One region of the Cedecea selenatireducens genome, then DNA from elsewhere that is predicted to be linked to it. Evidence: predicted binding sites of a transcription regulator. Region 1 holds the regulator's gene; each other region holds the start of a gene.
What was found. Region 1 encodes PurR, which represses purine synthesis genes. Its sites were predicted from a motif close to CANGCAAACGTTTGCNTG; they were not measured.

Region 1 (7,106 bases):
TGGATGCCGTAGCGCGCAACGGCAGTTTCAGCGGGGCAGCGCAGGAGTTGCATCGTGTGCCTTCTGCCATCAGCTATACCGTGCGCCAACTTGAAGAGTGGCTGGCCGTACCGCTGTTTGAACGACGTCATCGGGACGTTGAGCTGACCGCCGCTGGGGCTTTCTTTCTTAAAGAAGGGCGTTCTGTTATCAAAAAAATGATGGCAACGCGCCAGCAGTGCCAGCAGATAGCCAACGGCTGGCGCGGGCATCTCTCCATCGCGGTAGATAATATCGTGAAGCCGGAGCGTACTCGCCAACTGGTGCTCGATTTTTATCGCCATTTCCCGGACATCGAGCTGAGGGTGTTTCAGGAGGTTTTCAACGGCGTGTGGGATGCGCTGGCGGACGGGCGCGTTGAGGCGGCGATAGGCGCAACGCAGGCGATCCCCGTCGGAGGGCGCTACGCGTTTCGGGACATGGGCGCACTGAGCTGGCGCTGCGTGGTGGCGGCAGACCATCCGCTTGCGCAACACGAGGAGATCATCCTTGATGATGAAATTCGGCCCTGGCCGTCGCTGGTGCTGGAGGACACGTCCCGCTCGTTGCCCAAGCGCATTACCTGGCTTCTGGACAACCAGCGCCGCGTGGTGGTGCCGGACTGGGCGTCGGGCGCCGATTGCCTGACGGCAGGATTATGCATTGGCATGGTGCCCACGCACATTGCGAAACCGTGGCTCGAACGTGGCGACTGGAAAGAGTTGAGGCTGGAGAACCCGTTCCCGGATGCGGCCTGTTGCCTGACGTGGCGGCAGGATGACGCCTCGCCTGCGTTGAGCTGGCTGCTGGACTATTTAGGGGACAGTGAGACGATGAATCAGGAATGGCTCCAGGAGCCGGGGAACGAATCCCGGGCTCCTGAAGAGGCTTAGCGGCGGTAATCGCGGAACGGGCCGTCGGCCACCGAGCGGCGTTCGATGAGGCGCGGATGGACTTCTATGGTCTGCGACTCTTCCCGTTTGTTGATAATGCGGTCGAGCAGCATGTTAAAGGCCGTTTCACCGAGGCGTTCTTTTGGCTGATGGATTGTGGTCAGCGCCGGAGAGAAATAGCGGGCGTTGCGCACGTTATCGTAGCCGATAATCGAGATATCCTGCGGCACGCGCAGCCCCATCTCATCCGCTGCGCAAATCGCACCCATTGCCATAATATCGCCGCCGCAGAAGACCGCAGTAGGACGATGCGGTTGATTAAGCAGCTGCTGCATGGCGCGATAGCCAGATTCCGGCTCGAAGTCGCCCTGAACCACCCAATTTTCCGGCACTTTGATATTGGCTTCTTCAAGCGCTTTCAGGAAGCCAGCGTGACGACCACCGCCGGTGTTACGCTCCAGCTGGCCCGGGATCGCACCGATGTCGCGGTGTCCGCGCTCAATCAGGTAACGGCCTGCGAGATAACCGCCGTGGAAGGCGTTATCGACCACGGAGTCGGTAAAATCGGCGCGGGCTTCGCCCCAGTCCATCACCACCATAGGAATATGACGGTACTCTTCCAGCGTAGAGAGCAGGGTCTGTGGATATTCGGAGCACATGACCAGCAGGCCATCGACGCGTTTTTGCGCCATCATCGACAGGTAGGCTTGCTGCTTCTCAAAGTTGTTGTGCGCGTTGCCGAGGATCAGGGTGTAGCCTTTGGCGAAGCAGCTGTTCTCAACCGACTCGATAATTTCAGCAAAATAGGGCGCTTCGCTGGAGGTAGCGAGCAGGCCAATCGATTTGGTGTGGTTGACCTTCAGGCTGCGCGCCACGGCGCTCGGCGAATAGTGCAGCTCTTTGATAGCTGCCCAGACGGCGTTGCGCGTCTCTTCCGCCACAAAACGGGTCTTGTTAATGACATGTGACACAGTGGTAGTGGAAACGTTTGCGCGCTTCGCTACGTCCTTAATGGTTGCCATTAGATGTCACTCCAGACCATATCGTAAACTCCTGATAACTCATGTGTTAAACGTTTGCCTTCGCTAACTCCTGGGGCAACACGTTGGTTGCAGGCCTGTCGGGGATGCGACATACAGCGGGAGGAGGGCGTTGCCGGGCGATACGCGGTAAATTAGCGAAGGATTTTGGCTTATCCCGGGGCAAAGTGGAAGAGGGAAAACCGATATCTGTGCAAAACCAGCAGGATTTTTATCGTTAATTGTGGGAAAATCATCCCACTTACGCTTTGTAGGGAAATAAAAGGAGCTTACGATGAGTACCGATCTGAAGTTTTCCGTAGTGACTACGGTTATCGTACTGAGTCTGATTGTTGCCGGGGCGTTAACCGCCGTACTGCACTGATTTAATAAGGGCCGCAAAAAGCGGCCCTTAATACAGGTCAAACATCACTGAAAATCAGCCTGCCAGGTTTTGCGCAACAAAGTTCCAGTTAACCAGCGCCCAGAAGTGGTCCAGATAAACCGGGCGCGCGTTGCGGTAGTCGATGTAGTAAGCGTGTTCCCAGACGTCCACTGTCAACAGCGGTTTTGCCCCGGTTGTGAGCGGAGTTCCTGCGTTAGAAGTCGAGACGATAGCCAGGCTGCCGTCGCTGTTCTTCACAAGCCAGGTCCAGCCGGAGCCGAAGTTTTTGATGGCCGCTTCGGTGAACTGTTTTTTAAATGCTTCCACGCTGCCAAACGCGTTATTGATGGCGGCCAACACTTCTCCGCCAGGTTCTCCCCCGGCGTTTGGTGCCAGGCAGTGCCAGTAGAACGTATGGTTCCAGACCTGAGCGGCATTATTGAAAATACCGCCGTCAGACTCTTGCACGATCTCTTCCAGCGATTTCCCTTCAAACGGGCTGCCTTTGACGAGGTTGTTCAGGTTAGTGACGTAGGTCTGATGATGCTTGCCGTAATGGTACTCGAGGGTTTCGGCTGAGATATGCGGGGCCAGCGCATCTTTGGCATAGGGCAGGGCGGGTAGTTCGAACGACATTGCTTCACTCCTTGTTATTTTGCTTCACAATATAACTACATTTTGTGTGGATATAAGGTTAACAAATTACGGGAGTGCGAAAAAGCGAAATGAAACAGCCCGTTGTCGGGCTGTTAACGTTTTAATCAGTCTGATTGCCCCGAAAGGGAGCGGATAAGATTAACGAATGGTTTTTGGCGTCATGACCCGGCGGGCACCCACATAATGGCGCTGCCAGTAATCTTCGCTCAAAGAAGTAATTTGGATATCGCGGCCGCTGCGAGGAGACTGAATAAATTTACCGTTGCCGACGTAAACGCCAACGTGGTCAGCCGTGCCGCGGCCCTGAGTACGGAAGAAGACCAGGTCGCCGCTTTCCAGTTCGCCGCGGTCAACGGAAGAGGCATCACGCAGGTGATACATTTCGTTGGCGGTGCGTGGAATACGGATGTTCACCAAATCTTTATAAGCGTAATAAATTAGCCCGCTGCAGTCGAAGCCCGTGCGGGGAGAAGTGCCACCCCAGCGGTATGGTTTGCCAATTTGCCCCATCAGCTTGTTCATGGCCGTTTTTTGCGCTTTCTGCACTCTGACCTTATGCGCCTGAGCGATGGTCAGATTCTTTTCAGACTTCACCTTCACGCACTGCTTTTTATGCCCTTTACGATGGGTGCATTTTTCAGTGTAGGCAAGGGTGGCTGCGGCTGGCTGTACGGCTATTTTCTTAGAGGTTTTTTTGCTGCTGGTTTTAGCGAGGGTGGTGCTTTTGCCTGAGGCGCTGCGTTTTGCAACTTTGGCTTTTACCGGTGATGCGTCTTTTTTACCGGACTTCTTTGTGGAGGCTGTGCTGCTTTTTTGTTTTGCCTTTGTTTTCTCTTTGCCCTTGTTGCTTTTACCGGAAGTTGTTTTCGCCGTGTGGCTTTTCTGTGCAACAGGGTGGCGGACGTGCTCGGACGCCTGCGTCAAAGGTGTATAGGGCAAAGCAAATAGCAGAGCACATAGCGTGATAGAGATTTTATTTATCCGCGCCACTCGTCAATCCCCTGATAAATGAAGGCAAGATGCTAACCATCATGCCTGCGTATGATTTTTGCGAAACCCGACGATTCTAATGCATAAAAGCCGATAATGTTAATAGGCAAATACTATTTAACGGTCAAAAGTGGAAGCTATAGCTAGAAAATTAATCATTACCGGGCGTTATCGGCTGTTTTATTGATCGCGGATGAGGCAAATTGCTCATTTTCGAGCACCGTAAAAGTGTTATTCTTAAAGCATGTTTGCATGCCCCGGCAGTTCAGAAAAACCCTGCTAAAAATGGTGTTTTCTGGCCGGGGTGCAACTGGCTACAATGACAGGCTATTGCCGTATCAAGGTTTGAGGAAGCAAGACAATGAGCACTATTGAAAAAATTCAACGCCAGATCGCTGAGAACCCAATTCTTCTGTATATGAAAGGCTCCCCGAAGCTGCCGAGCTGCGGCTTCTCCGCTCAGGCCGTTCAGGCACTGTCTGCCTGCGGCGAGCGCTTCGCCTACGTGGATATTCTGCAGAACCCGGACATCCGCGCCGAGCTGCCTAAATACGCTAACTGGCCAACGTTCCCACAGCTGTGGGTGGACGGTGAGCTGGTCGGCGGCTGCGACATCATCATCGAGATGTACCAGCGCGGCGAATTGCAGGCGCTGATCAAAGAAACCGCAGAAAAACATAAATCTGAAGAGCCAGGCGCAGAGTAATCTCGTCAGGCACTAAAAAGCGGCCCGGAGGCTAAGGCCGATCGTTTAAGGATTGGTTGACCGATCCGGTGGCTGGTGTAAAAAGGGTTCATGTTCATCATGGACCCTTTTTAAATGGAACTTTTACACGCTCTCGGCATTATCAATCTTACTGCACCCGACGAGGTTCAGAGCCTCGCTGACCTGCCTTCCCCCGACCTCATCCAGCAGGCTTTTACCTTCACTGATACCGTCACCCTGCGCTAGCGGAAACTCCCTCTTGAGTCCATGGTCTGGCTGGTTATCGATATGGCCATCTTCAACAATAAACCCATGAGTCATATCGTTAATCTGCTGGATATTGTTGACCGTACCGGACGTTCCTTCACCGCACCCGCAGAAAAAAATTGGGTGAGGATGCTATCCGGGCGCTGTTTGATATCACTCAGTGACACTGGCATAAAGAAGCAATACATCCTCTCTGGCACGGGCTGACACTCAATGCCGTCGACGGCGTGGTCTGGCATACGCAGGACACGCCTGAAAATGCAGAGGCTTTCGGCAAGGCCTCCAACCAGCATGGTGATCGCGGATATCCGCAGGTTCGCATGGTCTGTCTGATGGAGCTCAGCAGTCACCTGCTGCGCGCGAGTGTGTCAGGCCGCTATGACATAAACGAAATGCGCCTGGCGGCGCAACTGGCAGAAAGCGCTCCGGATAACAGTATTACGCTGTTCGATAAGGGGTTTTACTCTTTGGGGCTGTTGCAGCCCTGGCATAGTGCGGGCGAAAATCGCCACTGGTTAACGCCGCTGAAAAAAAACACGCAGTACGAAGTCGGCCGTAAACTCGGCAAACAGGACGAGCTGATACGACTGAAAACCACGCCACAGGCCAGAAAACAGTGGGAAGGTCTGCCGGAAGAACTGACCGGGCGGCTAATCCGTCGCAGGGTCAATGGCGTGGAGCGGCAGGTGCTGACGTCAATGACCGATGCGATGCGTTATCCCGGCCGCCAGCGTGGCGGAGCTTTATAAGCATCGCTGGGAAATCGAGTTGGGGTATCGCGAAGTTATTACGTTTATTAATCGGACTGCCGTGGTCATCTCCGGGAGCGATCCCGGGTCATCTGAAACACTTTTACAGCAATGCAGTGATGCTGAAACTGCCCTCGAGACAGGAGCGGGAGTATGTGAGAGAAGTGAGGGAGAAAAGGTCAAAACATCCCTTAAAAAACAATGCCGGTCATATTAAGTGACCGGCATTAACCCTCCACCCTCCCTTTTTTGCCATGCCCGGAATGCCCCCTGGCGACGCATATTTATCCCGGGTAACGCTTTACCCTGCGTGCCCGCCCGGGCTCAGGGAGAATAATATTCCCGTAGCTCTTAAAGGAGTTCCCGATGATGTCTGTTTTCAGCCACACCCCTACGGTCACGGTCCTCGACAACCGCGGCCTGAGCGTGCGCGATATCGCGTACCACCGCCATCCGGATACCCCGGAAGTCACCCGGGAGCGCATCGCCTGCCACCGGTACAACGCCCGCGGCTTCCTGGCCCAGAGCGCCGACCCGCGTCTGCACGCCGCCGGCCGGGCGTTTATTGCCGTCAGCAACATCTGTACCGCCGGGGCAAGGGTGCTTCAGGACCTGCGCTACGGGTACGACCCGGTGGGCAACGTGCTCCGCGTGCGCAACGACGCCGAAGAGACCCGCTTCTGGCGCAACCAGAAAGTGGTGCCGGAAAACACTTACGCCAACACAACTGACCAGCTGCAACGCATCGCTGGTCAGTTGTGCCGTCATCCGTAATGTCACCGGACCGCTTCTGATTAGGGCCGCTGGCGTGAAAATCCTGAGTAGTGGAGGGGCCACCATCACCGCTACCGGCATCCCGCTCATAATTAGCAACTAAAACATTGCTCGATTATGTACCCCATGACTTTTTCCAGAGAATTTTAATTTTACTTGTGTTAGCTCATATTTATGTATATCACTCTTTATTTTTTTCACCTGAACCACCTCAAATAATGTGCCTGGCAATGAAATTACCTCCTTGACTGTGGAACCAATGCCTTTAAGTTTTTTAGCATCGACACCTATTTTTAGCAGGCGATTTTTGAGGTCATCATAAGCCAACGGTGATAAGAGGCCTTCTTTGAAAGCATCGGCCGGGACGTCTTTAACTTTAAAAAGAACTGGATGCAACCTCCTTTCCTCTGAAGAGTCAATAAATGACCTCGATACCAGATCGCTTTCGCTGAAAAAAGAAAACTGATGGGATTGCAGCATAGCCCCGGCTTTCAGATCCCCGAAATGCTCATCAGGGACCAAAGCACCACGATATATCACCTTACCTCCGGCATAGGATGTTAGTTTATCTACTGCCTGCAGAAAATTACCTGTCATGGTTTCTCTATTCATACCTGCTTTATTAAATTCCTGCGGAATGTTAACTGG
Region 2 (7,106 bases), on a different contig from region 1:
CCAGAATCCGCACCATACGCTCTTCGCGGGGAGCCTGTTCTCGCTGGCCACGTTAACCGGCTGGGGACTTATCTGGCTGATGTTGCGTGAGCGGCATCTGGGCGGCACGATTATTCTGGCCGATGCCCATATCCGCTATAGCAAACCGATCACCGGGAAACCGGGGGCAACCGCCGATTTAGGATCTTTGAGCGGCGATCTGGACAGGCTTGCCCGTGGCCGTAAAGCTCGCGTTGCGCTTGAGGTTGAGCTTTACGGCAATGAAACGCCCGGCGCCGTATTTGAAGGTGTTTATCTCGTGCTGCCCGCTAAGCCGTTTGGCCCCCTGGAAGAGGGCGGTAACGAAGAGGAGTGATCCCTGGACGCAGGTTACGCGCCGGGAACTTCTCCATTATGCATAGTCTGTTGGATCTGTTGCCCGCTGGCGCCTGTGGCCTGCAGGCTGCCGTTTACTGTCGGTTTCAGAGCCGAATTGGCTGATACCTGCCCGGTAACCGAAACCTGCAGGTTACCGTCGCCCTCGAGCGGAAGAGAAGGCCAGCCCCAGGCGTGCAGCACGTTCACCGGCACGCTCTGGCCCTTCAGGCTAACGCTGACGGCCCGTTGAGGCGTTTGGCTCACGGTTGCCGTTGCTTCCAGTAATCCTTTCCCGGCGAAGGCGCTCAGCTCCGTGATCGCCACCTGGCTCTGATTTGCCGTTAACGACAGCGACGGGCGGCGCACGTCAACCCGGTTAAAGGTGGCGGCGGCGGCATTAAACGAGGCATTGCCTGACCAAATTCCCCATTGATGATCCCGCGCCAGCTGAATATTCGTCGCTGTACCATCCAGGCCTGTCATTTGGAACGGCCATGCCGGGTCGATATCGATAATCAGATTGCGATTAGCCGAAAACTTTTTCACCGTGATGCTATTCAGCCAGTCCGGAAGCGTCTCCATCCACAGGGCCTTCCAGTTGGATGGCAGCGTATATTCGAGCCCGCCCACGACGACTTCATCCATCACCGCCTGATTACCCTCGCGCAACCATTGCCCGGAAGCGCGGACTAAACCGCCTTCCCAGCGGGAGCTGAACTGGCGGAGCGTGGCCGCAGCTGGAGCAAAATCGACGTTTACGATCGGATCCTGCAAATGCAGCGAGCCGTTGATGAACTCGCTGGCGTTCATCGACAGCTGGCCGTCATCGCTTTGCCAGCCTCCGTTAGCCAACGTCAGATTACGCAGGCTAAGGGCCAGGTCGCTCACCGCCCACTCTTTCCCTTCCAGCCGCGCATCGGTTATCTCAAGGCGATCGATGGTTAACGAGGGAATCGACGTCACCGGCGCTAGAAAATCGCTGAGCGATTTTGCCGTTTGCAGGCGAATATCGTTCAGGCGTAGGCTGCCAACCTCCCACGAGCCGTCGGCATTGCGGTGGGCGTTGCCGGTCAGCGAGCCACGTGCAACGTCCGCACCGAGAGTGGTCAGCGTGACTTGTTCATTATCCAGGTTTCCCTGCAGCAAGACGTTGCTGGCGTTGACGCCATTAAGCGTCAGTGAGCCCGCGCTGAAGGCTATAGTGGCTTTATTGCCCAGTACTTTCCCGGCCTGAGGCCTCCAGGGTGAAACGCCGCCCTCAACGCGCTGAGCGCTGAGGTTCCACTCGCTATCCGGGCTGTTAATGGCCATATCCTGCAGCTGCAGTTTATCTGCCTCAAGCGGGAGCGGAACGGCGTTCGAACTGAGATTCAGCGTTCCCTGCTGGAGCAAAATAGTGTCGACATAGAGTGGCTGAGAAAACTGTCGCGTACTCAGGCCAATATCCACGTTCTTTGCTACCAGCGTTGCGGGCTGGCCGCTGCGGCCAAAAGTAACGTTATGAAACATCAGGTGAGTGGGCGAAGACCAGTCGTGTTCCATCTCATTGAAAGAGAGATGGTAGTTGGTTTTTTCATTCACCCAGCTGCTGATTTGGCCAGCGCCCCAGCGGGTTTGCAGCAGGATGTAAAAGGCAATCAGCGCCAGTATGACAAGGCCCAACAGGATAAGAACCAGCTTTCCGAGGAATTTCATTGCCTTCCGCTCCATTGAGTTTCGCTAAGGGTGTTATGCCCCATTTACCGCTATAGCTCAAGGAAGGGATTGTCAAAGGAGGTTTCGCGCCGGCAAAAACAGCCGCCGGCGCGTGAGGGAGTTACGCTTTTTCCGGAGGGAAAACCAGGTTCAAAATAATGGCTGTGATCCCGCCAGCGGCAATGCCTGAGGAAAGCAGGGTTTTCAGCCAGTCTGGTGCAAACTGCAAAATCAGCGGCTGCTGGGAGACGCCCAGACCCACGGCGAGCGACAGGGCGATAATCATAATCGCGCGGCGGTTTAGCGGTTCGCGGGAAACAATACGTACGCCGGAGGCCGCAATGGTGCCGAACATCACAATCGTTGCGCCGCCGAGAACCGGCTCAGGAATGTGCTGCACGAAGCCACTGACCGCCGGGAATAAGCCAAGCACGATCAGCATCAGCGCGACAACAAAACCGACATAGCGGCTGGCAACGCCGGTCAGCTGAATGACGCCATTGTTCTGACCAAAGCAGGAGTTAGGGAAGGTATTGAACACGGCAGAAACGCAGGAGTTGAGGCCGTTTGCCAGCACGCCACCCTTCAGACGCTTCATGTAAAGTGGGCCAGAAACCGGCTGCTCTGATACGTCAGAGGTGGCGGTGATATCGCCGATGGTTTCCAGCGAGGTCACCATAAAGACCAGCATCAGCGGGATAAGCAGGCTCCAGTCGATGCCAAGGCCGTAATACAGCGGCATTGGTACCATTATAAGGTCGGTGTTAGCTGGCTGAGTTGTGGCAGGCAGCATGTCCAGCGCCCAGGCCAGCAGATAGCCCACGGCCATTGCAATAACCAGCGAGGCTACGCGCAGGTAAGGGTTACGCTGGCGGTTTAGCAGGATAATAACCAGCAGAACCGCGCCCGCCAGCAGCAGGTTTTTCGGCGCGCCAAAGGTATGGTCAGCCATTGCGCCGTAGCCGCCGCCGATAGAAGTTAGCCCAACCTGAATCAGCGACAGGCCGATAATCATCACCACCACGCCGGAAACCAGCGGCGTAATAATGCGGCGGGCCAGGTGCAGGACGCGAGAAATCAGCATTTCCGTGCAGCTGGCAAGCATCAGGGTACCGAACAGCGCGGCCATCATCGTCGGCACGTCCGCGCCGCCGTTTTTTAGCGCCATACCGCCCATAATCAGCGGTGAAACAAAGTTAAAGCTGGTGCCCTGAATCGACAACAGGCCTGAACCTACCGGCCCCCAGGCTTTGATTTGAATAATCGAAGCCACGCCAGAGGCAAACAAAGACATGCTGATAATGTGCTGAGTGTCTGATGCCGGTAACCCCAACGCCTGGCAAATTAACAATGCCGGGGTAATCACCGCCACAAACATAGCCAGCAGGTGCTGACAGGCGGCGAAAAGCGTTTGTGGAAGCGGCGGGCGATCTTCAAGGCGATAGATTAGTTCGCTCGGTTGAGTCTGCGCAACCGGTTGCGCATTTTCTGACTCTACGGCATTGACGGACATCAGGCGTTATCTCGTGGCTGGAAAAGCGCTGATTTTAACGGACTGAACGGTAAAAGCAAACGATTGCCAGCATGTGAGGGTAAGAGTGAAATGTCATAAATCAGTCATTATTTATAACTGATACGCGTTTTTTGGTTAAAATGTGCCGGCTGATTTCATGAATGACGGAAAAACAGCAAAGGATAATTAAGCGCGCGACTAATGGATGCGCAATAAAGGAGCACTGCAATGTTTCATCTTGATACCCTTTCTACTCTGGTGGCCGCTACGTTAGTCCTGCTTCTGGGGCGTAAAATGGTCCACTCCGTCCCTTTTCTCAAGAAGTACACCATTCCTGAACCCGTCGCTGGTGGGCTGCTGGTCGCCGTTGCGCTGCTGGTCCTGAAAAAAAGCATGGGTTGGGAAATTGAGTTTGATATGAGCCTCAAAGATCCTTTGATGCTCGCTTTCTTTGCCACTATCGGCCTGAACGCCAATATCGCCAGCTTGCGCAAGGGCGGGAAGGTGGTGGGGATTTTCCTGCTTATCGTCGTTGGGCTGCTGGTGATGCAGAACGCTATTGGCATCGGTATGGCCAGCATGCTGGGGCTCGATCCGCTGATGGGGCTGCTGGCAGGCTCGATAACCTTATCCGGCGGGCACGGTACCGGTGCGGCCTGGGGCAAGCTCTTTACCGAGCGCTATGGCTTCCAGAATGCGACGGAGGTTGCCATGGCCTGTGCGACCTTTGGCCTGGTGCTGGGGGGGTTAATTGGCGGCCCGGTTGCTCGCTATCTGGTGAGGCATTCTTCTACGCCGAATGGCGCCCCGGATGATAATGAAATTCCCGGCGCGTTTGAAAAGCCTGACGTAGGGCGTGTCATTACGTCCCTGGTGCTGATTGAAACTATTGCCCTGATTGCCATTTGCCTGACGGCCGGACGCGTCGTTGCCGGATTGCTGCAGGGGACGCTGTTTGAGCTGCCGACGTTTGTCTGCGTGCTGTTTGTCGGCGTCATTCTCAGTAATTTACTGGCGGCGGTGGGGTTTTACCGCGTCTACGAGCGTGCGGTTTCGGTGTTGGGCAACGTTTGCCTGTCGCTGTTCCTGGCGATGGCGTTAATGAGCCTTAAACTTTGGGAGCTGGCTTCTCTGGCGCTGCCTATGCTGGCTATTCTGGCCGTTCAAACGCTGTTTATGGCGCTATATGCCATCTTTGTGACCTGGCGTTTTATGGGCAAAAACTACGATGCGGCGGTGCTGGCCGCCGGTCACTGTGGTTTTGGCATGGGCGCCACGCCGACGGCTATTGCTAACATGCAGGCAATTACCGAGCGGTTTGGCCCGTCGCATATGGCGTTTCTGGTGGTGCCGATGGTGGGAGCGTTCTTTATCGACATCGTGAATGCGGTGGTGATCAAGCTGTTCCTGATGCTGCCGCTGTTTGCTTAAGCGTTGGAGTAGCGTTCGGTTTCCGGCATCCAGCGTTCAATCAGCGCCTTAGCCTGTTCGGGATAGCGTTCGTGAATATGGCGCGCCAGGCGCTGAACCTGCGGGATCATCCCCTGGTCCCGCAGCAGGTCGGCCACTTTGAATTCTGCGTTACCCGTCTGGCGAGTTCCAAGCAGCTCGCCAGGCCCTCGAATCTCCAGGTCTTTTTGCGCAATCACAAAGCCATCGTTGCTGTCTCTCAGCACCTGCAGGCGAAGCTGCGCCGTTTTGGATAGCGGGGATTTATACAGCAACACGCAATGAGAGGCCACCGCGCCACGGCCTACGCGGCCGCGCAGCTGGTGGAGTTGCGCAAGCCCTAAACGTTCGGGGTTTTCAATAATCATCAGGCTGGCGTTGGGCACATCCACGCCGACTTCAATCACCGTGGTGGCGACCAGAAGATGCAGTTCACCTAGCTTAAAGGCCTGCATCACCGCCTGTTTTTCCTGCGGCTTCATACGCCCGTGCACCAGGCCAATATTAAGCTCCGGCAGCGCGGTTTTGAGCTCTTCCCAGGTGACTTCTGCCGCCTGGGCTTCCAGCAGTTCAGACTCTTCAATCAGCGTGCAAACCCAGTAAGCCTGGCGTTTCTCGTCGCGGCAGGCGCTGCGTACGCGCTCGATTATCTCGCCCCGTCGGGTATCGGCTATCGCAACGGTGGTGACCGGCGTTCGTCCCGGCGGCAGCTCGTCAATAACGGAAGTATCAAGGTCGGCATAGGCGGTCATCGCCAGCGTGCGCGGAATAGGGGTCGCGGTCATGATCAACTGATGAGGGTGAAAGCCCTGAATCTGGCCTTTTTCCCACAGCGCCAGGCGCTGATGAACGCCAAAACGGTGCTGTTCATCAATGATAACCAGCGCCAGTCCGGCAAACTGTACCTGTTCCTGGAAAATAGCGTGAGTGCCGACCACCATTGAAACCTGACCGCTGGCGATGGCTTCCTGTTGCGCAATTCTGGCCTTCCCTTTCTGCTTTCCGGCAAGCCAGCCCACTTCGATGCCTAATGGTTCAAACCACAGACGGAAGTTATTGGCGTGCTGTTCTGCCAGCAGCTCGGTAGGTGCCATCAGGCCAACCTGCTTCCCATGAGCAATAGCTCTCAGCGCGGCAAGTGCGGCAACCAGCGTTTTACCGGAACCCACATCGCCCTGTACCAGGCGCATCATGGGGACGTCCAGCGCCATATCGCGTTCTATTTCTGCCACGACTCGCGCCTGTGCCCCGGTAGGTTTAAAGGGCAGGGCAGCAAGCAGTTGGTTTTTTAGCTCGTCGTGATTGCCCAGCTGCAGCGCATGGTAACGCTGTGCCCCGGCGCGTAGTGCCAGCATGCTCAGGTTATGGGCAAGCAGTTCTTCGAGGATCAGCCGCTGCTGCGCAGGATGCTTACCGGTTTCGAGATCGGCCAGTTTCATGTCCGGCGGCGGGCGGTGCAGGGTGCGTAACGCTTCCGGCAGGCTCATCATGCCCTGGCTCAGCTCGGCGGGCAGAAGCTCGGTAATTGCGCAGGTATCCAGCAGCTCAAGCGCCTGATCGGTCAACTTACGCAGTGTGGCCTGGCGGATGCCTTCAGTTGTCGGGTAAACCGGCGTGAGCGTTTCCTGCAGATCCGGCGTGCTGAGATCCCCCTGAATGCGGTATTCAGGATGGAACATCTCGGCACCGTATTTACCGCGTTTGGCTTCACCGTAAGCGAGCACGCGCTTTCCGGTGGAAAGGCTGTTCTTCATCGCCGCGTTGAAATTAAAGAAGCGCAGGGTAAGAATGCCGGTGCCGTCGCTAATCTGGCAGGTCATCATTCGGCGGCCGCCGAAGGAGATATTGCAGTTCAGCACTTCACCTTCCACCGTGGCGTAAAGGCCGGGTTGGAGATCGTTAATGGGGTAGAGATGGGTGCGGTCTTCGTAGCGAAGCGGCAGGTGCAGCAGTAAATCCTGAATCGTGTGCAGGCCAATTTTGGCCAGCTTGCCGCTCTGGCTGGCACCCACTCCGGCAAGCGTGCTTAGCGGTATGGCATCCAGCAGGCGGCCTTTCATGGCTTACTTCGCTGACTGCATCGTTGCCCACC
Region 3 (7,106 bases), on a different contig from region 1:
ATTATTATTTAGACGTCTAAGCGTCTTGATTGCCAAATCTTAACATCGTGTTATAGTCCCGGCAACACAGGGAAACACACGCATCACGTTAAGGTCGAAGAATAATGAGCCACTCCCCTTTGATTCCAGAAAGCAAACTGCCCGCGCTCGGCACCACCATCTTCACGCAAATGAGCGCCCTGGCGCAGCAGCACAAGGCGATTAACCTCTCCCAGGGCTTCCCTGATTTTGACGGCCCGCGCTTCCTGCAGGAACGCCTGGCGTTTCACGTAAGCCAGGGCGCGAACCAGTATGCCCCGATGACAGGTGTCCAGCCTCTACGTGAAGCCATCGCCGAGAAAACCGAAGCCCTGTACGGCCACAAGCCGGATGCCAATACCGATATTACGGTCACCGCTGGCGCGACCGAAGCGCTCTACGCTGCCATCACCGCGCTGGTTCGCCCGGGCGATGAGGTGATTTGCTTCGACCCAAGCTACGACAGCTACGCCCCGGCCGTGACGCTTTCCGGCGGAATTCTCAAGCGTATTTCGCTCCAGCCGCCTCACTTCCGCGTTGACTGGCAGGCGTTTGCTGCGCTGCTGAGCGACAAAACTCGCCTTGTTATTCTTAACACACCGCACAACCCGTCCGCGACCGTCTGGCGAAAAAGTGATTTTGCCGCGCTGTGGCAGGCCATCGGGCAGCACGAAGTTTATGTGCTGAGCGACGAAGTGTACGAGCATATTTGCTTCGACGAACAAGGCCACGCCAGCGTGCTGGCTCACCCGCAGCTGCGCGAGCGCGCTATCTCTGTGTCCTCTTTCGGCAAAACGTTCCATATGACGGGCTGGAAGGTGGGCTACTGCGTGGCACCGGCGGCCATCAGCGCGGAGCTGCGTAAAGTGCACCAGTACCTGACGTTTGCGGTGAATACCCCGGCGCAGCTTGCGATTGCCGATATGCTGCGCGCCGAGCCGGAGCATTATCGCGAACTGCCGGAGTTTTACCGAGCACGCCGCGACCGCTTTGTTGAGGCGCTGGCGGACAGCCGGTTCGAAATTCTGCCGTGCGAAGGCACCTATTTCCTGCTGGCAGACTACAGCGCCATTTCCGATCTCGACGACGTGAGCTTCTGCCAGTGGTTAACCAAAGAAGTGGGCGTGGCGGCAATCCCGCTGTCGGTGTTCTGCGCGGATGCCTTCCCGCACAAGCTGATTCGCCTGTGCTTTGCCAAACAGGAAGCGACGCTGGACGCAGCGGCAGAAAGATTACGTAAGGTGTAATAAAGCGTTCCCCGTCGCAGGACGGGGAAAATTACAGGCTGAGGATTTCTTTCACGAACGGAATGGTGAGCTTGCGCTGGGCGGTGATTGATGCGTGATCGAGCTGATCGAGCGTCATGAACAGAGTGCGCATTTCACGATCGAGGCGTTTTAACAGAAAGCGCCCCACGTCTTCCGGCAGTTCAAACCCTCGCAGCCGGGAACGCAGCTGGAGCGCCTGTAGCTTGTCATCATCGGAAAGCGGCTGCAGCTTGTAGATTTGCCCCCAGTCCAGGCGGGAAGCCAGGTCCGGTAGCTGCAGATTGAGCTGGCGTGGTGGCCTGTCACCGGTGATCAGCAGGCGCGTTTTCCCTGACTCCAGAATACGGTTGTAGAGATTAAAAATCGCCATTTCCCACGGTTCATCCCCGGCTACGCACTCAATATTGTCGATGCAAACCAGCGAGAGCTGCTCCATTCCATCAAGCACTTCCGGCACAAACCAGGTGCGCTTATCCAGCGGCACGTAGCCCACAGCTTCGCCACGCTGGGAAAGTTCCGCGCAGGCTGCATGCAGCAAATGGCTGCGTCCGCCGCCTTCACGCGACCAGAAATAGATATACCCGCTGTGATCCTGACGGAGTACCGACTGCAGTGCGGCTAATAAAGAAGGGTTGTCACCCGGCCAGAAACTCGCAAAGGTTTCATCGTCGGGAAGATAGAGTGGCAGTGAGAGCTGTGCCGGCGTATTCAGAAGTACCTCAACCATAACAGGCAGAAAATCGCGATGAGTCTATCACAGTTTTGGGGCAGGATAGAACCGGGCGAGGATCCGCCCGGTGGCTAAACGATCAGTGCTGAGCGTCGTTCTCTTTCGCATCCAGCACCACTTCTTCCGGGCGCAGTATGCTGATTAGTTTGAAAATAAGGCTCAGGCCCACGCCGACGATGGTCGCCAGCGCCATGCCTTTCAGCTCCGCCGCACCGATGTGCACCTTCGCACCGCTCACGCCGATGATCAGGATAACGGAGGTCAGGATCAGGTTTTGCGCTTTGCTGTAATCCACTTTGGACTCGATCAGCACGCGAATACCGGATGCGCCGATTACGCCGTACAGCAGCAGAGATACGCCGCCCATTACCGGCACCGGGATGATTTGAATCGCCGCCGCCAGCTTGCCGACGCAGGAAAGCAGAATCGCGATAATCGCCGCGCCGCCGATAACCCAGGTCGAGTAAACGCGGGTGATAGCCATCACGCCGATGTTTTCACCGTAGGTGGTGTTTGGCGTGGAGCCGAAGAAGCCGGAGAAAATAGTCGAGATACCATTGGCGAACATCGAGCGGTGCAGGCCTGGGTCACGAATCAGATCTTTTTTCACGATATTGGCGGTAACCACCAGGTGGCCCACGTGTTCGGCAATCACCACCAGCGCAGCCGGCAGAATGGTGAAGATAGCAAACCACTCAAAGCGCGGCGTATAGAAGGTTGGCAGCGCAAACCAGTGCGTTTCGCGGATTGGCGTGACGTCCACCACGCCCATAGCGAAGGAGAGCGCATAGCCCGCCAGCACGCCGATAAGAATCGGGATAATCGCCATAAAACCGCGGAACAGCACCGAGCCAAACACCGTCACCGCCAGCGTTACCAGTGAAATGATAATGGTGGTGGAATCCGGTGAAGCCCCTTCCGCCGGCAGCAGCCCGGCCATATTCGCCGCCACGCCCGCCAGCTCAAGGCCGATAACCGCCACAATAGCGCCCATTGCCGCCGGAGGGAACATCACGTCCAGCCAGCCGGTTCCGGCTTTTTTCACGATCAGCGCCACGATGCAGAACAGCACGCCGCACATAATAAAACCGCCGAGCGCCACTTCGTAACCTAGCGGCAACAGCAGCAGCACCGGGGAGATAAACGCGAAGCTGGACCCGAGGTAAGCCGGGATTTTACCCTTACAGATAAACAGGTACAGCAGCGTGCCGATACCGTTGAACAGCAGCACCGTCGCCGGGTTGATGTGGAACAGAATCGGCACCAGCACGGTCGCGCCGAACATGGCAAACAGATGCTGCAGGCTTAACGGAATCGTTTGCAGTAAGGGCGGGCGTTCACTTACCCCAATAGCGCGGCGGGTCATGTTGTTTTCCTCTACGTGTTATTTTTAACGAACGGTGTTTGCTGCAATCAAAAAAAAGCCGACTTTCGAAGTCGGCTAATTTTATTATTTAGTACCAAATATCTTATCGCCCGCATCACCGAGGCCAGGAATAATGTACCCGTGCTCGTTGAGCCCCTGATCGATAGAGGCGGTGAACAGCTCTACGTCCGGGTGTACTTTTTCAAGCGCGGCAATGCCTTCCGGCGCGGCAACCAGTACCAGCACCTTAATGCTGGTGCAGCCCGCTTTCTTCAGCAGGTCGATGGTAGCAATCATGGAGCCGCCGGTTGCCAGCATTGGGTCAACCACCAGCGCCATGCGCTCTTCTATATTAGAAACCAGCTTCTGGAAGTAAGGCACCGGCTGCAGCGTTTCTTCATCACGGTAAACGCCCACCACGCTGATGCGCGCGCTCGGGACGTTTTCCAGAACGCCTTCCATCATGCCAAGGCCGGCACGCAGAATAGGCACAACGGTAATTTTCTTGCCTTTGATCTGGTCAACTTCCACCGGGCCGTTCCAGCCTTCGATGGTGACTTTCTCAGTCTCCAGATCCGCAGTGGCTTCATAAGTCAGCAGGCTGCCCACTTCAGAGGCGAGTTCACGAAAGCGCTTGGTGCTGATGTCTTGCTCACGCATCAGGCCCAGCTTGTGTTTGACGAGTGGGTGTTTCACTTCCACGATCTTCATACTCTTTCTCCCCCGAGATAGTTGGCTACCACAAAAAAAATCGCCGGATTATACCGCTTTTTTGCCGCTGCGCTACAGCTAATGGGATGATCGAGATCAACCAGACTGGATTGATTCTATCTCAGGAATTCTTTTCTTGCCGATGATAAGAGGCTCGCAAACGTTTGCCTGCACTGTTAGAATTGCCGCGTTTTTTTATATCTACCACCCGTGGGGAACGAGCAGTGACCGATAAAACCTCTCTCAGCTATAAAGATGCCGGTGTTGATATTGATGCTGGTAACGCTCTGGTCGACAAAATCAAAGGCGTAGTGAAAAAGACCCGCCGCCCGGAAGTAATGGGTGGACTGGGCGGTTTCGGTGCGCTGTGCGCGTTGCCTCAAAAATATCGCGAACCTGTTCTGGTTTCCGGCACCGACGGTGTGGGCACCAAGCTGCGTCTGGCGATGGACTTAAAACGTCACGACGCTATCGGCATTGACCTGGTGGCCATGTGCGTGAACGACCTGGTGGTTCAGGGCGCCGAGCCGCTGTTCTTCCTCGACTACTACGCCACCGGCAAGCTGGACGTGGATACCGCCGCCAGCGTTATCACCGGCATCGCCGAAGGCTGCCTGCAGTCAGGCTGCTCGCTGGTTGGCGGCGAAACCGCTGAAATGCCGGGCATGTACCACGGTGAAGACTACGACGTGGCCGGGTTCTGCGTTGGCGTGGTTGAGAAGTCTGAAATCATCGACGGCTCCAAAGTGGCCGACGGCGACGTGCTGATTGCGCTGGGTTCCAGCGGCCCGCACTCCAACGGCTATTCGCTGGTACGCAAAGTGCTGGAAGTGAGCGGCACCGACCCGCTGACCACGGATCTGGAAGGTAAACCGCTGGCGGATCACCTGCTCGAACCGACCCGTATTTATGTGAAAAACATCCTTGAGCTGATTGAAAGCGTGGACGTTCACGCCATCGCCCACCTGACCGGCGGCGGCTTCTGGGAAAACATTCCGCGCGTTCTGCCGGACAATACTCAGGCCGTTATCACCGAATCTTCCTGGCAGTGGCCGGCGGTATTCAACTGGCTGCAGCAGGCCGGCAACATCAGCCGCCACGAAATGTACCGCACCTTTAACTGCGGCGTGGGCATGGTCATTGCCCTGCCGGCAGCAGAGGCGGATAAAGCCGTTGAGCTGATGCAGGCCAAAGGTGAAAAGGCGTGGAAAATCGGTATCATCAAGGCATCTGATTCCGAAGAGCGCGTGGTTATCGAGTAATGAAACACATTGTGGTGCTGATTTCCGGCAACGGAAGCAATCTGCAGGCAATCATTGATGCCTGCCAGCAAAAAAAGATTAACGGCACCATCAGCGCGGTGTTCAGCAATAAGGCCGACGCGTTCGGCCTTGAGCGAGCCCGCGAAGCCGGTATCCCCGCCCATGCTCTGGCGGCAAGCGAATTCGCCAGCCGTGAGGCCTTCGACCGCCAACTGATGCAGGAGATCGATGCCTGGGCGCCGGACGTTGTGGTGCTGGCCGGCTACATGCGTATTCTCAGCCCGGCTTTTGTGGCCCGCTACAGCGGTCGTTTACTCAATATTCACCCTTCCCTGCTGCCGAAATACCCCGGCCTCCATACGCATCGCCAGGTGCTGGAGAACGGCGACGAAGAGCACGGCACTTCCGTGCATTTTGTCACCGACGAGCTGGACGGTGGCCCGGTTATTCTGCAGGCCAAAGTGCCGGTGTTTGAAGGGGATGACGAGGACGAAATCACCGCCCGCGTTCAGCATCAGGAACACGCTATTTACCCGCTGGTGGTGAGCTGGTTCCTCGACGAACGTTTAAAAATGCGCCACAACGCCGCCTGGCTTGATGACGTGCAGCTGCCCCCGCAGGGCCACGCTGCAGAGTAATATGAGATAAAAAGGGCTTCGGCCCTTTTTTTGTGTCTGTCTCTCATAAAGTTGTCATGGTCAGATGAGAGAGTTTCATCTGCATAGTTGGACATTCTCCGCTAAAGCTCGCCATAATAACTGACGTGACGGTGACGGCATTGCCACGTCCACGAAAACGGAGTGTGAGGACTAATGGGTCAGGATAAGCTGTATATCGAAAAAGAACTGAGCTGGTTGTCTTTTAACGAACGCGTTCTGCAGGAAGCGGCGGACAAGCTCAACCCGTTGATTGAAAGGATGCGTTTTCTCGGCATCTATTCCAATAACCTCGATGAATTCTATAAAGTGCGTTTTGCGGAGCTAAAACGCCGCATTTTAATCAGTGAAGAACAGGGTTCCCCCTCCAACCAGCGTCACCTGTTGAATAAGATCCAGGCCCGGGTGCTAAAGGCCGATCAGGAGTTCGACGGCCTGTACAACGACCTGCTGCTGGAGATGGCGCGCAATCAAATCTTCCTGATCAACGAACGCCAGCTTTCCGAAAACCAGCAAAGCTGGCTACGCAGCTACTTTAAGCATCAGCTTCGCCCGCACATCACGCCGATTTTGATCAACCGCGATACCGACCTGGTGCAGTTCCTGAAAGATGATTACACCTATCTGGCGGTAGAAATTATTCGCGGCGACAGCATTCGTTACGCGCTGCTGGAAATCCCGTCTGATAAAGTACCGCGTTTTGTGAACCTGCCGCCGGAAGCGCCGCGCCGCCGTAAGCCGATGATCCTGCTGGATAACATCCTGCGTTACTGCCTGGACGATATTTTCAAAGGGTTCTTCGACTATGACGCGCTGAACGCCTATTCGATGAAGATGACGCGTGACGCCGAGTACGACCTGGTCACCGAAATGGAGTCCAGCCTGCTGGAGCTGATGTCTTCCAGCCTGAAGCAGCGCCTGACCGCCGAGCCGGTGCGCTTTGTTTATCAGCGCGATATGCCGGATGCGATGGTGGAGATGCTGCGCAACAAGCTGACCATCTCCAACTACGACTCGATCATTCCCGGCGGCCGCTACCACAACTTTAAAGACTTCATCGGCTTCCCGAACGTCGGAAAAGCCAATCTGGTGAAC

Region 2: the regulator PurR is predicted to act here: its motif matches at 3,618-3,635, upstream of ACE38U_RS18980 (nucleobase:cation symporter-2 family protein).
Region 3: the regulator PurR is predicted to act here: its motif matches at 4,247-4,264, upstream of purM (phosphoribosylformylglycinamidine cyclo-ligase).

What each region holds. Positions count from the first base shown of each region.
Region 1 covers NZ_JBHIKW010000011.1:127,895-135,000, forward strand. Annotated here, with positions in the region: gene punR (DNA-binding transcriptional activator PunR) at 1-911, shown strand, start outside; gene purR (HTH-type transcriptional repressor PurR) at 908-1,933, opposite strand; gene cydH (cytochrome bd-I oxidase subunit CydH) at 2,226-2,315, shown strand; gene sodB (superoxide dismutase [Fe]) at 2,370-2,951, opposite strand; gene ACE38U_RS17610 (C40 family peptidase) at 3,111-3,962, opposite strand; gene ACE38U_RS17615 (Grx4 family monothiol glutaredoxin) at 4,324-4,668, shown strand; partial or broken gene ACE38U_RS17620 (IS4 family transposase) at 4,783-5,905, shown strand; partial or broken gene ACE38U_RS17625 (RHS repeat protein) at 6,051-6,401, shown strand; gene ACE38U_RS17630 (RHS repeat-associated core domain-containing protein) at 6,558-7,106, opposite strand, start outside.
Region 2 covers NZ_JBHIKW010000014.1:19,718-26,823, forward strand. Annotated here, with positions in the region: gene fabY (fatty acid biosynthesis protein FabY) at 1-355, shown strand, start outside; gene ACE38U_RS18975 (AsmA family protein) at 370-2,052, opposite strand; gene ACE38U_RS18980 (nucleobase:cation symporter-2 family protein) at 2,174-3,565, opposite strand; gene gltS (sodium/glutamate symporter) at 3,794-4,996, shown strand; gene recG (ATP-dependent DNA helicase RecG) at 4,993-7,074, opposite strand; gene trmH (tRNA (guanosine(18)-2'-O)-methyltransferase TrmH) at 7,078-7,106, opposite strand, start outside.
Region 3 covers NZ_JBHIKW010000002.1:408,821-415,926, forward strand. Annotated here, with positions in the region: gene ACE38U_RS04775 (pyridoxal phosphate-dependent aminotransferase) at 105-1,265, shown strand; gene ACE38U_RS04780 (DnaA inactivator Hda) at 1,297-1,998, opposite strand; gene uraA (uracil permease) at 2,096-3,382, opposite strand; gene upp (uracil phosphoribosyltransferase) at 3,467-4,093, opposite strand; gene purM (phosphoribosylformylglycinamidine cyclo-ligase) at 4,318-5,355, shown strand; gene purN (phosphoribosylglycinamide formyltransferase) at 5,355-5,993, shown strand; gene ppk1 (polyphosphate kinase 1) at 6,168-7,106, shown strand, end outside.